Linked DNA regions of Collimonas fungivorans Ter331. The protein of the gene in region 1 interacts with the protein of each later gene in a pairwise test. Links are inferred from orthologs where the notes say so. Each region holds a gene or a part of one and is shown in the gene's direction. Other genes may lie near its edges. The genes, in order: ftsZ and CFU_RS22270.

What was found.
Region 2: the proteins of ftsZ (region 1) and CFU_RS22270 interact in binary tests that used the Bacillus subtilis proteins (3 or more experiments, as listed by UniProt). The link is inferred for Collimonas fungivorans Ter331 from one-to-one orthologs.

Annotation. Positions count from the first base shown.
Region 1 is NC_015856.1:4,617,462-4,623,567, reverse strand. Bases 1,938-4,883 are described here. They hold ftsZ (cell division protein FtsZ), read left to right. Parts: upstream 1,938-2,795; coding sequence 2,796-3,971; downstream 3,972-4,883. Other genes in these bases: lpxC (UDP-3-O-acyl-N-acetylglucosamine deacetylase), read left to right, coding at 4,854-4,883; CFU_RS20485 (peroxiredoxin), read left to right, coding at 4,204-4,710; ftsA (cell division protein FtsA), read left to right, coding at 1,938-2,674. In the rest of the region: CFU_RS20505 (D-alanine--D-alanine ligase), read left to right, coding at 1-605; CFU_RS20500 (cell division protein FtsQ/DivIB), read left to right, coding at 664-1,431; more of ftsA, read left to right, coding at 1,442-1,937; more of lpxC, read left to right, coding at 4,884-5,789; CFU_RS20475 (hypothetical protein), read right to left, coding at 5,846-6,106. UniProt on the Bacillus subtilis protein: Essential cell division protein that forms a contractile ring structure (Z ring) at the future cell division site. The regulation of the ring assembly controls the timing and the location of cell division.
Region 2 is NC_015856.1:4,990,290-4,996,445, forward strand. Bases 158-3,153 are described here. They hold CFU_RS22270 (MGDG synthase family glycosyltransferase), read left to right. Parts: upstream 158-1,095; coding sequence 1,096-2,211; downstream 2,212-3,153. Other genes in these bases: CFU_RS22265 (DMT family transporter), read right to left, coding at 158-827; CFU_RS22275 (hypothetical protein), read left to right, coding at 2,208-2,726; CFU_RS22280 (GntR family transcriptional regulator), read left to right, coding at 2,964-3,153. In the rest of the region: more of CFU_RS22265, read right to left, coding at 1-157; more of CFU_RS22280, read left to right, coding at 3,154-3,665; CFU_RS22285 (DUF6622 family protein), read left to right, coding at 3,938-4,468; CFU_RS22290 (YbdD/YjiX family protein), read right to left, coding at 4,545-4,745; CFU_RS22295 (carbon starvation CstA family protein), read right to left, coding at 4,756-6,156. UniProt on the Bacillus subtilis protein: Processive glucosyltransferase involved in the biosynthesis of both the bilayer- and non-bilayer-forming membrane glucolipids.

The DNA of each region.
Region 1 (6,106 bases):
ACAGTGCAACCCGCGAAGAACTGCGCCAGGTGCCGGACGTGCTGGGTTTGCCATTGATGCTGAAAGCGCCGCATGAAGGATCGACTATCGGCATCAGCAAGGTGGTCGGCTATTCGGACATGAGCGAAGGTTTTGCCTTGTGCGCCAAATTCGATGAAAAAGTGCTGGCGGAAGAATTCGTCGCCGGCCGCGAGCTGACGGTGCCGGTGCTCGGCGCCGGCCGCCGTGCGCGGACTTTGCCTATCGTCGAGATTCGCGCGCCGGAAGGCAATTACGACTATCAGCATAAATATTTTACCGACGACACCAAGTATCTGTGTCCGGCGCCCTTGGATGAGGCGCTGACGCAGCGCATACAGGCGCTGGCGGTGCAGGCTTTCAATGCACTGGGATGCGAAGGCTGGGCGCGGGTCGATTTCATGCTGCGCTCTTCCGACAACGAACCGTACCTGCTGGAGATCAACACTTCGCCAGGCATGACTAGCCATTCGCTGGTGCCGATGGCGGCCAAGGCGGACGGTGTGAGCTACGAAGACCTGTGTGTGGAAATACTGAAGTCGGCCTCGCTGGACCTGAAGCCGTCGGCAGACTGGAAGCCGGACTGATCCGGGTGGACAACCTGAATAGAAAACCTTAACGATCCAAGCGATAAAGTCGATAACCATGTGGCAAGACATCAAAATGCTGAACGCGATTTCCGGCACCCTGCTGGGGCTGGCTGCGCTCGCATTGCTGGCGTCTGGCGTCTGGTGGCTGGCGCAGCGTCCGATGTTTACGCTGAAGACGATCAGGATCGAGGGTGCGGGGCAGAGCGAGCTGCGGCGCGTCAACCCATTGATCGTCCGCGCCAGCGCGCTGCCCCGCATCAAGGGCAATTTTTTCACGGCCAACCTGGATACGGTGCGCAGCGCATTCGAATCGGTGCCGTGGGTGCGCAAGGCGGCGGTGCAGCGCGAATGGCCGAATACGCTGATCGTGACGATTGAAGAGCATCAGCCATTGGCCACCTGGGACGATGACGGCCGCCTGCTGTCGGTGTATGGCGACTTGTTTACCGCCAACCTCGACGAAGCGGAGGAAGACGGCGAACTGCTGCGCCTGTCGGGTCCGAAGGGCAGCGAGAAAGATGTTACGGCGCGCCTGGCGGATTTTCGGGCATGGTTTGCGCCGTTGAAGCTGAACCCGGTAGAGGTGGATTTATCGAGCCGTTATGCGTGGACCGTGAAACTGGACAACGGCATGACGGTGGAGTTGGGGCGTGAGCAAAACAAGAGCACGCTGAAAGACCGTGTGGAACGGCTGGTGCAGATTTATCCGCAGCTGCTGTCGCGTTTGCAGAACCGGATTGAGAGTGTAGATATGCGGTATCCGAATGGCTTGGCGCTGAAGGCGAGCGGCTTGTCGACCGGATTGGGAAGCAAGAAAAAATAAGCGAAACACTATGACAAAAGACGCAAAAAACCTGATCGTCGGTCTCGACATCGGCACCTCCAAGGTGGTGGCCGTGGTAGCCGAGGTATTGTCCGACGGGCGCCATGAAGTCATCGGCCTGGGCCAGGCTGAGTCCAAGGGGCTGAAAAAAGGCGTGGTGGTGAACATCGAGGCCACCGTCGAATCTATCCAGCGTGCGCTGGAAGAAGCGGAGCTGATGGCCGACTGCAAGATTCGCAACGTCTACACCGGGATCGCAGGCAGCCATATCCGCAGCTTCAACTCCAGCGGCATGGTGGCGATCAAGGACAAGGAAGTCAGCGCGGCCGACGTCTCGCGCGTTATAGAAACGGCGAAGGCGGTCAACATCCCGACCGACCAGCAGTTGCTGCATACGGTGCCGCAGGAATTTATTGTGGACAGCCAGGAAGATGTGCGTGAACCAATCGGCATGAGCGGCATCCGACTGGAAGTCAAGGTGCACATCGTGACCGGCGCGGTGTCTGCAGTGCAGAACATCGTCAAGTGCATCCGCCGCTGCGGCCTGGAAGTATCGGACCTGATCTTGCAGCCGATGGCCTCGGCCGATGCGGTGCTGACGCCCGACGAGAAAGAGCTGGGCGTGGTGCTGGTCGATATCGGCGGCGGCACCACCGACGTTGCGGTGTTCACCGAAGGTGCGATTCGGCATACCGCGGTGATCCCGATTGCCGGCGACCAGATCACCAACGACATCGCGATGGCGCTGCGTACGCCGACCAACGAGGCGGAAGAGATCAAACTGCGCTACGGCGTGGCCAAGCAGATCCTGGCCGATCCGGGCGAGACGCTGGAAGTGCCCGGCCTGGGCGACCGCAATCCGCGCACCCTGTCGCGCCAGGCCTTGGCGGCAGTGATCGAGCCGCGGGTCGAAGAACTGTTTGCGCTGGTGCACCAGGTGGTGCGCGAGTCGGGGTACGAAGAGGTGCTGTCGAGCGGAGTGGTGCTGACTGGCGGTTCGGCCATGATGCCCGGCATGATCGAGCTGGCGGAGGATATTTTCCTCAAGCCGGCACGGCTGGGGACGCCGGACTACCGCGGCCAGCTGGCCGACGTGGTGCGCAGCCCGCGTTATTCGACCGTGCTGGGCCTGCTGCTGGAAGCGAAGAAACAATACCTGCGCGGTTATATCGTGACGCGCCAGGAAGGTTCGGCGAAGGCGATCTGGCAGCGCATGAAGGAATGGTTCCTGGGTAATTTTTAAGACGGCTTTTTATACGAAATTTGTTTTTAACGTTGTTTGTGCAACACGCAGTTGTCAGTTGCTAGGCCTCACACCGCGTGATGCCTATTGACTGAATGCTGCATCTTTATGAGGAAATATCATGGAAATCGATATGCTTGACAATGCAACTTTGGGCACCGTGATTAAAGTTGTCGGCGTCGGTGGCGCCGGCGGCAATGCGGTCCAACATATGATCAACAAGGGTGTGTCAGGAGTGGAGTTCATCGCCGCCAACACCGATGCGCAGGCGCTCAAGCAATCGAAGGCGCATAACGTGATCCAGATCGGCGAGACCGGACTGGGCGCGGGCATGAAGCCGTCGGTGGGTCGTCAGCTAGCCGAGGAATCGCGCGGCCGGATCGAAGACGCATTGCGCGGCGCGCACATGGTGTTCATCGCTGCGGGCATGGGCGGCGGCACCGGCACCGGCGCTGCGCCGGTGGTGGCGCAGATCGCCAAGGAACTGGGTGCGCTGACGGTGGCGGTGGTGTCGAAGCCGTTTTCGTATGAAGGCCAGAAATGCATGGACATCGCCGACGAAGGTCTGGAAGCCCTGTCCCAGCATGTTGATTCGCTGATCATCATTCTCAACGAGAAGCTCGAAGAGATTTATGAAGACGACAGCATGATGGAATGGCTGCAGCACGCCGACGACGTCCTCAACAACGCTGTCGCCGGGATCGCCGAAATCATCAATGTGCCAGGCCACATCAACGTCGACTTCAATGACGTCAAGACCATCATGGGCGAACAAGGCAAGGCCATGATGGGAACCGCCACTGCATCCGGCGTCGATCGCGCGCGCCTGGCGGCGGAGCAGGCGGTTGCCTCGCCGCTGCTGGACGGCATCGATCTGTCCGGCGCCCGCGGGGTGCTGGTCAACGTCACGGCCAGCCGCAGCCTGAAGGGGAAGGAAATCAAGGAAGTCATGGCGACCGTGCGTGCGTTTGCGGCGCCGGACGCTTCGATTGCCCAGGGCATCGCCTACGACGAAACCATGGGCGACGATATCCGCGTCACCGTGGTGGCGACCGGCCTGGGCCGTGCGCGCAAGGCTGTGCAGCTGGTGCAGGCGCCGATGATGCGCACCGGCACCCACAACGAGCCGATGATGCACGGCCAGGCTTCCGTGGGACACGGCAGCTCGTCGTTCGAAGGCATGAAGGCGCCGGCGGTATGGCGTCGCGAGTCGGCTTCCGACACGGTGCGGGCTTTGGAAAAGAACGGCATGGAAACCTACGACATTCCGGCTTTCCTGCGCAAGCAAGCGGACTAAGTCGGGGCGCTTTTGTCCCAATGGTGATGGCGGGTGCTGATACCCGCTATCATCGCCGGCATTCTGCATGAAAGTGCGGAACAGGGCATACTGCGGGTTCAACGCCGCGTCGAAAGGCGCGGCGTTTTCTTTTGTAGCATCCGCCAACATTTCGTGCTTCTGGAATACCGGCGCGCGCCATAGCGTTGCGCCACGGGCTTCAGGGCATCCATACCTAGACAAGGACTTAATCATGACTATCAAGATCGGCGATCGCCTGCCGGAAGGCAAATTAGCAGAATTCATCGAAACCGAGACCGAAGGCTGCTCGCTCGGACCAAATTCGTTCAATGTCAGCGACCTGGTCAAGGGCAAGAAAATCGCCTTGTTCGCCGTGCCGGGCGCTTTCACGCCGACCTGTTCCGCCAAGCACCTGCCTGGCTACATCCAGCATGCGGCGGAATTCAAGGCCAAGGGCGTCGATGAAATCTGGGCGGTTTCCGTCAACGATGCGTTTGTCATGGGCGCCTGGGGCCGTGACCAGAAAGCCACCGGCATCGTGCGTTTGCTGGCTGACGGCAATGCCGATTTCGTCAAGGCGCTGGGCCTGGATGCCGATTTCGGCAAGTTCGGCATGGGCGTGCGCTCACAACGTTTTTCGGCGCTGATCGACGATGGCGTGGTCAAGCAGCTGAACGTGGAGCAGGGCGGCAAGTTCGAGGTATCCAATGCGGAAACCCTGCTGGCGCAACTGGCCTAAAAGCTAGCCATTGTCGGTAAAGAAGGCGGCGCCAGTGGTGCCGTTTTTCAGTTCCGGGGCCGGAAACACCCTGGCGTGTTTTTTACCCCACAATAACTACATATCGTTACTGAATAATTATCAGTCAGACTTATAATGTCATCATGTTGAAACAGCGCACTATCAAAAGAATTGTCAAGACGACAGGCATTGGCGTCCATTCCGGCACCAAGGTCGAGCTGACCTTGCGTCCGGCAGCAGTGGATACCGGCATCGTTTTCCGGCGTGTCGATATAGATCCTGCCGTCGATTTCCCGGCCAAGGCCACCGAAGTCGGGGACACGCGCATGGCCTCGGTGCTGGTCAAAGACGGCGTGCGGGTTTCTACCATCGAACATCTGATGTCGGCCTGTTCGGGGCTGGGCATTGACAACCTGTATGTCGACGTGACTGCCGAGGAAATCCCCATCATGGACGGTTCGGCGTCGTCGTTCGTGTTCCTGCTGCAGCAAGCGGGGCTGGAAGAGCAAAACGCCGCCAAGAAATTCGTGCGCATCAAAAAATCGGTCGAAGTGCGAGAAGGCGAAGGCGACCGCGAGAAATGGGCGCGGCTCGATCCATGCAACGGTTTCAAGCTGAAGTTCTTTATCGAATTCAACCACCCTGCGGTGGATGGCACCGGCCAGACCGCGGAAGTCGATTTCGGCATCCAGTCATATGTGAAGGAAGTGGCGCGCGCCCGCACGTTCGGTTTCATGCAGGATGTGGAAACCATGCGCGGCCTGGGACTGGCGCGCGGCGGTTCGCTGGAAAACGCTATCGTGATGGATGAGTACCGCATTCTTAACAGCGATGGCTTGCGCTACGAAAACGAGTTTGTCCGCCACAAGATCCTGGACGCCATCGGCGACCTGTATCTGATCGGCCATCCGCTGCTGGCCAGCTACACCGCCCACAAGTCGGGCCACGGCCTGAACAACCAGTTGCTGCGCGCTTTGCTGGCCCAGCCGGATGCCTATGAAGTGGTCAGCTTCGACGAGTTGAGCGAAGCGCCCGGCGCTTATCAACGCCAGGTCGGGCAAGAGTGGGCTCTTAACTAGCTGTTTGTGTATAATGCCATTTTTGCAAGATGGCGTTCATCCCCGCCTGCAGCGATTCATTTTTTGTCGCTATAGCGCCTGACCATCGCTGCGATAGCATTTTTCAGTGCTTCGTTGGCAGTCGATGGTTCCAGTTCTTCCATCAGCGAAGAGAATGCCGATACAGCTTTGGATGAAAGTAGTGCCTGCTTGACAGCAGGCGCTTTCATTAGGTTTTGGCTTACTTGCACTTTGATTCGGATTGCATTAATCTGCCAATTTCCTGCCAGCAATTGGTTTTGCAGGCGTGGCAGTTGCTGCTTCAATTTGCTTGCCAG
Region 2 (6,156 bases), 370 kb from region 1 along the record:
GGATCATCCAGCAGCAAGACCCCGAAACTGACGCCGAACAAGGGCGTCAGGAAGGAAAACACCGTCAGCCGCGAAGCCAGGTAACGGCGCAGCATCCAGAACCAGGCCAGGAAACTGCCGAAAGCCACAATCAGCGACTGGAACACCAGGCTGGTCCACATGATGCCGGTCAACGGCGTGACTACTTCCGCCTGCCCGGTAACCAGGGCCAGCAGCGGCAGCGTCACCGCGGCCACCGCCAGCTGGTACCACAAGGTCATGCTGGGAGCGGTATTGGTGAGGACGCTGCGCTTGATCATGATGGTGGTGGCGGCCCAGAACACGGCGGCCAGCACGCCCAGCGCATCCCCGACCAGAGTGCGGCTAAAGCCGGCGCCGGCGTCAAAGCCGCCGGCGAACGCTACCGTGACCCCGGCAAATGCGGCGATCACGCCCAGCCACTGGGTCAGGCCGAAGCGCTCGCCCGGCACCAGCCAATGCAAACCCAGTACGGTAAAAATCGGTGCGGTGTAAACGAATACCGACATATGCGAAGCAGTGGTGTAGTTCAAGCCGATCGAGACGCACAGGAATTCGCCGGCAAACAGCAGGCCGGTCGCCAGGCCAGGCCAGAAGCTGCCGTCGGTCAGCGAGAATTTGCTGCCGCGCCACCACATCAGGCCGCTCACCAGCACCGCAGCCACCGCCGAACGCAGGCCGTTTTGCAGGATTGGCGAGATGTTCGGCGCCGCCACCTTGATTGCAACCTGCTGCAGCCCCCAGCACAGGCACAAAATCAGCATCAGGCTCATGGCCAAACCGTCTAGCGGTTTGCGGGTGGTAGGCATTTTTTTCAGTCTTTCAGAAGCAGGGATGATTTGTCATAAATGTCATTTTACTCAGCGCCGATTTATCCCTATCATCGCTGTCATGAAGCGGTAACCAAGCAGTAAAAATCCGAATGCAGATTGCAAGGAGTATGCTTGAAAGTAGTCACTTTTGCATCACCGGCGGCAAACCTGGCCGGAGCCTATCATTCATAAGCCAGTCTATGCGCCGAGCGCGCCCCGCCCTCGCAAACTATTGCTGTTAAGCGTCTCCGCCGGCGCCGGCCACATGCGCGCGGCCGAAGCGCTCAAGGCCTATGCCGCCGCCGAATTCCCGGGCACCGAAGCAATCCACCTGGATGCGATGGATTTTGTGCCGGCCGGATTCCGCGCGGTATATACCGATTTTTACCTGCACCTGGTGAACCGCCATCCCGCGTTGTGGGGTTATGTCTACCAGAAGAGCGACAAGGCGCTGACCAACTCGCCGACGCAGAAACTACGGCGCGCCATCGAGCGCATCAGCACCCGCCCCTTGCGCACTGCGATCCGCGCGGCGGCGCCGGACGCTATCATCTGCACCCATTTCCTGCCGGCCGAATTGCTGGCGCGGGAGATCGGCAAGCAGAGCGTGGTTTGCCCGGTCTGGGTGCAGGTCACCGATTTCGACCTGCATAGCATGTGGCTGCAGCCGCTGATGCAGGGTTATTTTGCCGCCACCGAGGAAATCGCCTATCGCATGCGGGCGCGCGGGCTGGCGGCCGATGCGGTGCACGTGACCGGGATCCCGATCATGCCGGGTTTCGGCCAGACCCTGGAACGGCGCCAGTGCGCGCAACAATTCGGTCTCGACCCCGGGCGCAAGATCATCCTGATGATGTCCGGCGGCGCCGGCATCGGCGAACTGGACAAGACTGTGCAAAAGCTGCTGGCGCTGCCCGACGATTTCCAGCTGGTGGCGCTGGCCGGCAAGAACGCTGCGCTGCTGGGCAACCTGCAGCAGCTGGCTGCGGCGCATCCGGGCCGCCTGTTTCCTTTCGGCTTCACCAACCATGTAGAGCAGCTGATGGCGTGCGCCGATCTGGCGATCACCAAACCGGGCGGCCTGACCACTTCCGAATGTCTGGCTATGGGCGTGCCGATGATCATCCACTCGCCGATCCCGGGGCAGGAAGAACGCAACGCCGATTACCTGCTGGAACAGGGCGCGGCGCTCAAGGCGATCGACCTGACCGCGCTGGCGTTCCGGGTCCAGCAGCTGCTGCAGCAGCCGGAACAGCTGCAGCGCCTGCGCCAGCGCAGCCTGCTGCTGGGCCGCCCGCATGCCGGCCGCGCCGTGCTGCAAACGGTGCTGAGCAAACTCGATTCTCCGCTTCATTCTCAATTTATTTCGCCAACCCCATGACCGCCACCACACCCGCAGTTTCCCCCATGCGCCGCCTGTTCGGCATGCTGTTTTGGGCCGTGCTGACCGCCTTCTTTTTCGCCAACGTCGAAATCCAGATCGAGGGCGCCGCCGGCTGGGCCGCCAACCTGCCGACCTGGCGCATCGAGCATCACTGGCTGCTCGACATCTTCTGGGGCGGCCGCGCCATGACCGGCTACCACGCCTGGATCTTTCCCTTCATCGCGCTGATGTTCCATTATCCGATCTGGTTCAACGGCAGCTGGGACTGGCGCGGCGAGTGCCGCATCTTGGCTTCCATCATGGTGTTCTGGATCAGCGAAGACTGGCTCTGGTTCGTGCTCAACCCGGCCTACGGCCTGGCGCGCTTCAACCCGGTTGACGTGCCATGGCACAAGCACTGGCTGGGCGCGGTGCCGGCCGACTACTGGATTTATTCGGCAGTGGCGATCCTGCTGCTGTGGCTGGCCGAACGCAAACCGCGCCCGGCAGCCGTGGCGCTGAGCCAGAGCTGAATCCATATGTGAATCTCTGCTTCTGTATAGAACCAGAGATTCACATAAGTATTGTAAAAACAACGGGAACTTGGTAAATTGCGGACCCTTTCCAAGTTTGAAATGTTGTTGATGCTGATCAAAAAAAGTGCAAAAAACGCGTCTCTCCTGAAAAAAAACGCGCCGCTCTCCAAAAAAAACACGTCTCTCTCGCAAAAAAATACGCCTCTCCCGTCAGAAAATGCGTCTGATCCGCGCTTGCCGCGTTATCTGCAAGTCCGTGACGATCTGCTGCAAAGGATCGCTTTGCGTAGCTGGGCTGCCGATGAGGCGCTGCCGTCCGAGGACAAGCTGGCCGCTGAATATGAAATCGCAGTCGGCACCATGCGCAAGGTGCTGGACGCGCTGGTCACCGACGGCGTCGTCGATCGCGTCCGCGGACGCGGGACATTTGTCGCGCGCGCTGCCGAACGCTCCTCGATGCTGCGTTTCGTGCGGCCACGTGCCAGGGCTAAGAACCAGCTGCCGACGGCCCAGATCCGTTCGATGACGACCGCCATACCCCCGATCGACGTGGCGGACAAACTCAAGCTCAAGCCGCGCGACAAGGCGCTCTATCTGCACCGCACCCGTTCCTTCGACGATGAAATCGTGCTGTCGGAACATATCTGGCTGCCGCTGGCGCGCTTCCGGAAGCTGCAAAAATATCTTAAAAGCAATTCGCCGCCGTTTTTGTACCCCATCTATGAGACCGAATGCGATGTGCTGGTCTCGCGCGCCATCGACGACCTGACGGCGAAACCGCTGAACCGGGCCAACGCCGCCGTGTTCAAGCTGAAAACCAAGACCGTGGCTATCTGTGTCGAGCGGCTGATGCTGGACCACGCCGGCGAGCCGGTCGAATGGCGCACGTCGTTTGTGCCGGCGGAACGCTTCCAGTATTCCGCCGAAATACGCTGACAGCACCGCAAGTGGACTGTAACAGCCGAATCGAGAGTGAAAGGCACGTATCCGGCGTGCAGGGCAAGGCGCACAGCGGAGCAATAGCGAGACTATTGCGAGCATGTGCAACGCCGCCATGCGCGTCGGATACGTGACAGGCGCTCTTGATTCGGCTGTTACAGTCCACTAACTGTCGATTCACGCCGTATTCCGGCGTTTCGTCGCATTCCGCTTCTCCCGCACCTGCGGCGGCCAGATAATCGCCGCAGATCAATCAACGGGAGCACAACATGTTTGCACAAATCATTTCACACACGCCAATCTGGGTCTGGGCCTTGCTGGCGTTCCTGGTTTATCGCGGCATCCTGGCCAGCGCCGACCGCGAAGTCACGCTGAAAAAAATCTCCATCATCCCGCTGGTGATGCTGGCGCTGTCCTGGCAAGGAATTACCGCCACCTTCGGGCTGACGCCGCTCACCATCGGCTGCTGGCTGGCTACCGCAAGTATTGCGGCGGCACTCAACTGGCAGCTGTTCCGCAAGGACCGGATCGTCGCCTATCCCGAGCGCGGCGTGCTGTTCCAGCGCGGCAGCTGGCTGCCGCTGGCGTTGATGATGGGGATTTTCGTGACCAAATATGCGGTTGCCGTGCTGCTGGCGATACAGCCGCCGCTGGCCCACAGCGCCATGTTTGCGGCAGCGATATGCGCCCTCTACGGCGTTTTCAACGGCATGTTCATCGGCCGCCTGTTGCGCATCGTTGCCTTGTACCGCAATGCGCAGCCTGCCGGCGCGGTATATAACGGACAGTTGAACGGCTGACGGGCAAAAAAAATGCCGGCCGGCTGCCCGGTCGGCAAACACATCCCCATAGGACGTTTATTCCATCAAGCCGCAGCTAACAGCAGCGTCCGACGCGGCCGTTGCCGCCGTAACGCGCTTCTTGCCGCTCCTTGAAAAACTCTTCATAGCTCATCATCGGCTCGCCGGGATGGGTGTTTTCCATGTGCGTGACGTAAGTGCCGTACTCAGGCAAACCCACCATCAGCCGCATGGTTTGCCCGAGGTAACGCCCGGCTTTAGACAGTTCTTCCAGCATGGCCAACCTTTCAGGCGGACGGCAAAGCGCTTGCCGGCAGCGATTCGAACGGGGTTTCCTTGGCGCTGGGCCGGTTGGCGGCGCGCGCCGCCAATACGGTCTTGATGCCGAAACCGAGAATGCTCACCAGCACCAGGATAAAGAACGCGGCCAGGCCGGCGTCCAGGTAATCGTTGAAGATCACCTGCTGCATCTGCGCGACCGACTTGGCCGGCGCCAGCAGTTTTCCTTCCGCCAGCGCGGCCTGGTACTTGCTGGCGTGGGTCAAGAAACCGACGCGCGGATTGGCGTCGAATATTTTCTGCCAGCCGGCGGTCAGGGTACAGATCAGGATCCAGACGGTCGGCACGATGGTGACCCAGGCGAAACGGTCGCGCTTCATCTTGAACAGCACGCAAGTCGCCAGGATCAGCGCAATCCCCGCCAGCATCTGGTTGGAGATGCCGAACAGCGGCCACAGGGTATTGATGCCGCCGAGCGGATCGACCACGCCCTGGTACAGGAAATAACCCCAGCCGGCGACGCACAGGGCAGTGGCGATCAGGCTGGCCGGCAGCGAATCGATCTTGCGCATCGACGGCACGAAAGTGCCGAGCAAGTCCTGCAGCATGAAACGGCCGGCGCGGGTTCCGGCATCCACTGCGGTCAGGATGAACAGCGCTTCGAACAGGATCGCGAAGTGATACCAGAACGCCATCATCACTTTGCCGCCGCCAATGCTCGACAAGATGTGCGCCATGCCGACCGCCAGCGTCGGTGCGCCGCCGGCGCGCGAGATGATGCTGTGCTCACCGACGTCTTTCGCTACCTGCGCCAGCATTTCCGGCGTCACGTAAAAGCCCCATTGCGAGACCACCTGCGCGGCGCTGTCCACGGTGGTGCCTATCAGCGCCGCCGGGCTGTTCATCGCAAAGTACACCCCCGGTTCGATACAGGAGGCCGCGATCAGCGCCATGATGGCGACGAACGATTCCATCAGCATCGCGCCGTAGCCGATGAAACGCGCATGGCGTTCATTTTCCAGCAGTTTCGGCGTAGTGCCGGAAGCGATCAGGGCGTGGAAACCGGAGACCGCGCCGCAGGCGATGGTGATGAACAGGAAGGGGAACAGGCTGCCCGACCAGACCGGGCCGGAACCGTCCATGAACTGCGTGAACGCCGGCATTTTCAGCTCAGGCGCGACAAACACGATGCCCAGCGCCAGGCCGACGATGGTGCCGATCTTGAGGAAGGTCGAGAGGTAATCGCGCGGTGCCAGCAGCAGCCAGACCGGCAGCACCGAGGCGATGAAACCGTAACCGATCAGCATCCAGGTCAGTTCCTTGCCGGTGAAGGTGAACATGGCGCTCAGCACCGGATGTTCCTGCACATACTGGCCGCCGACGATCGCCAGCATCAGCAGCACAAAACC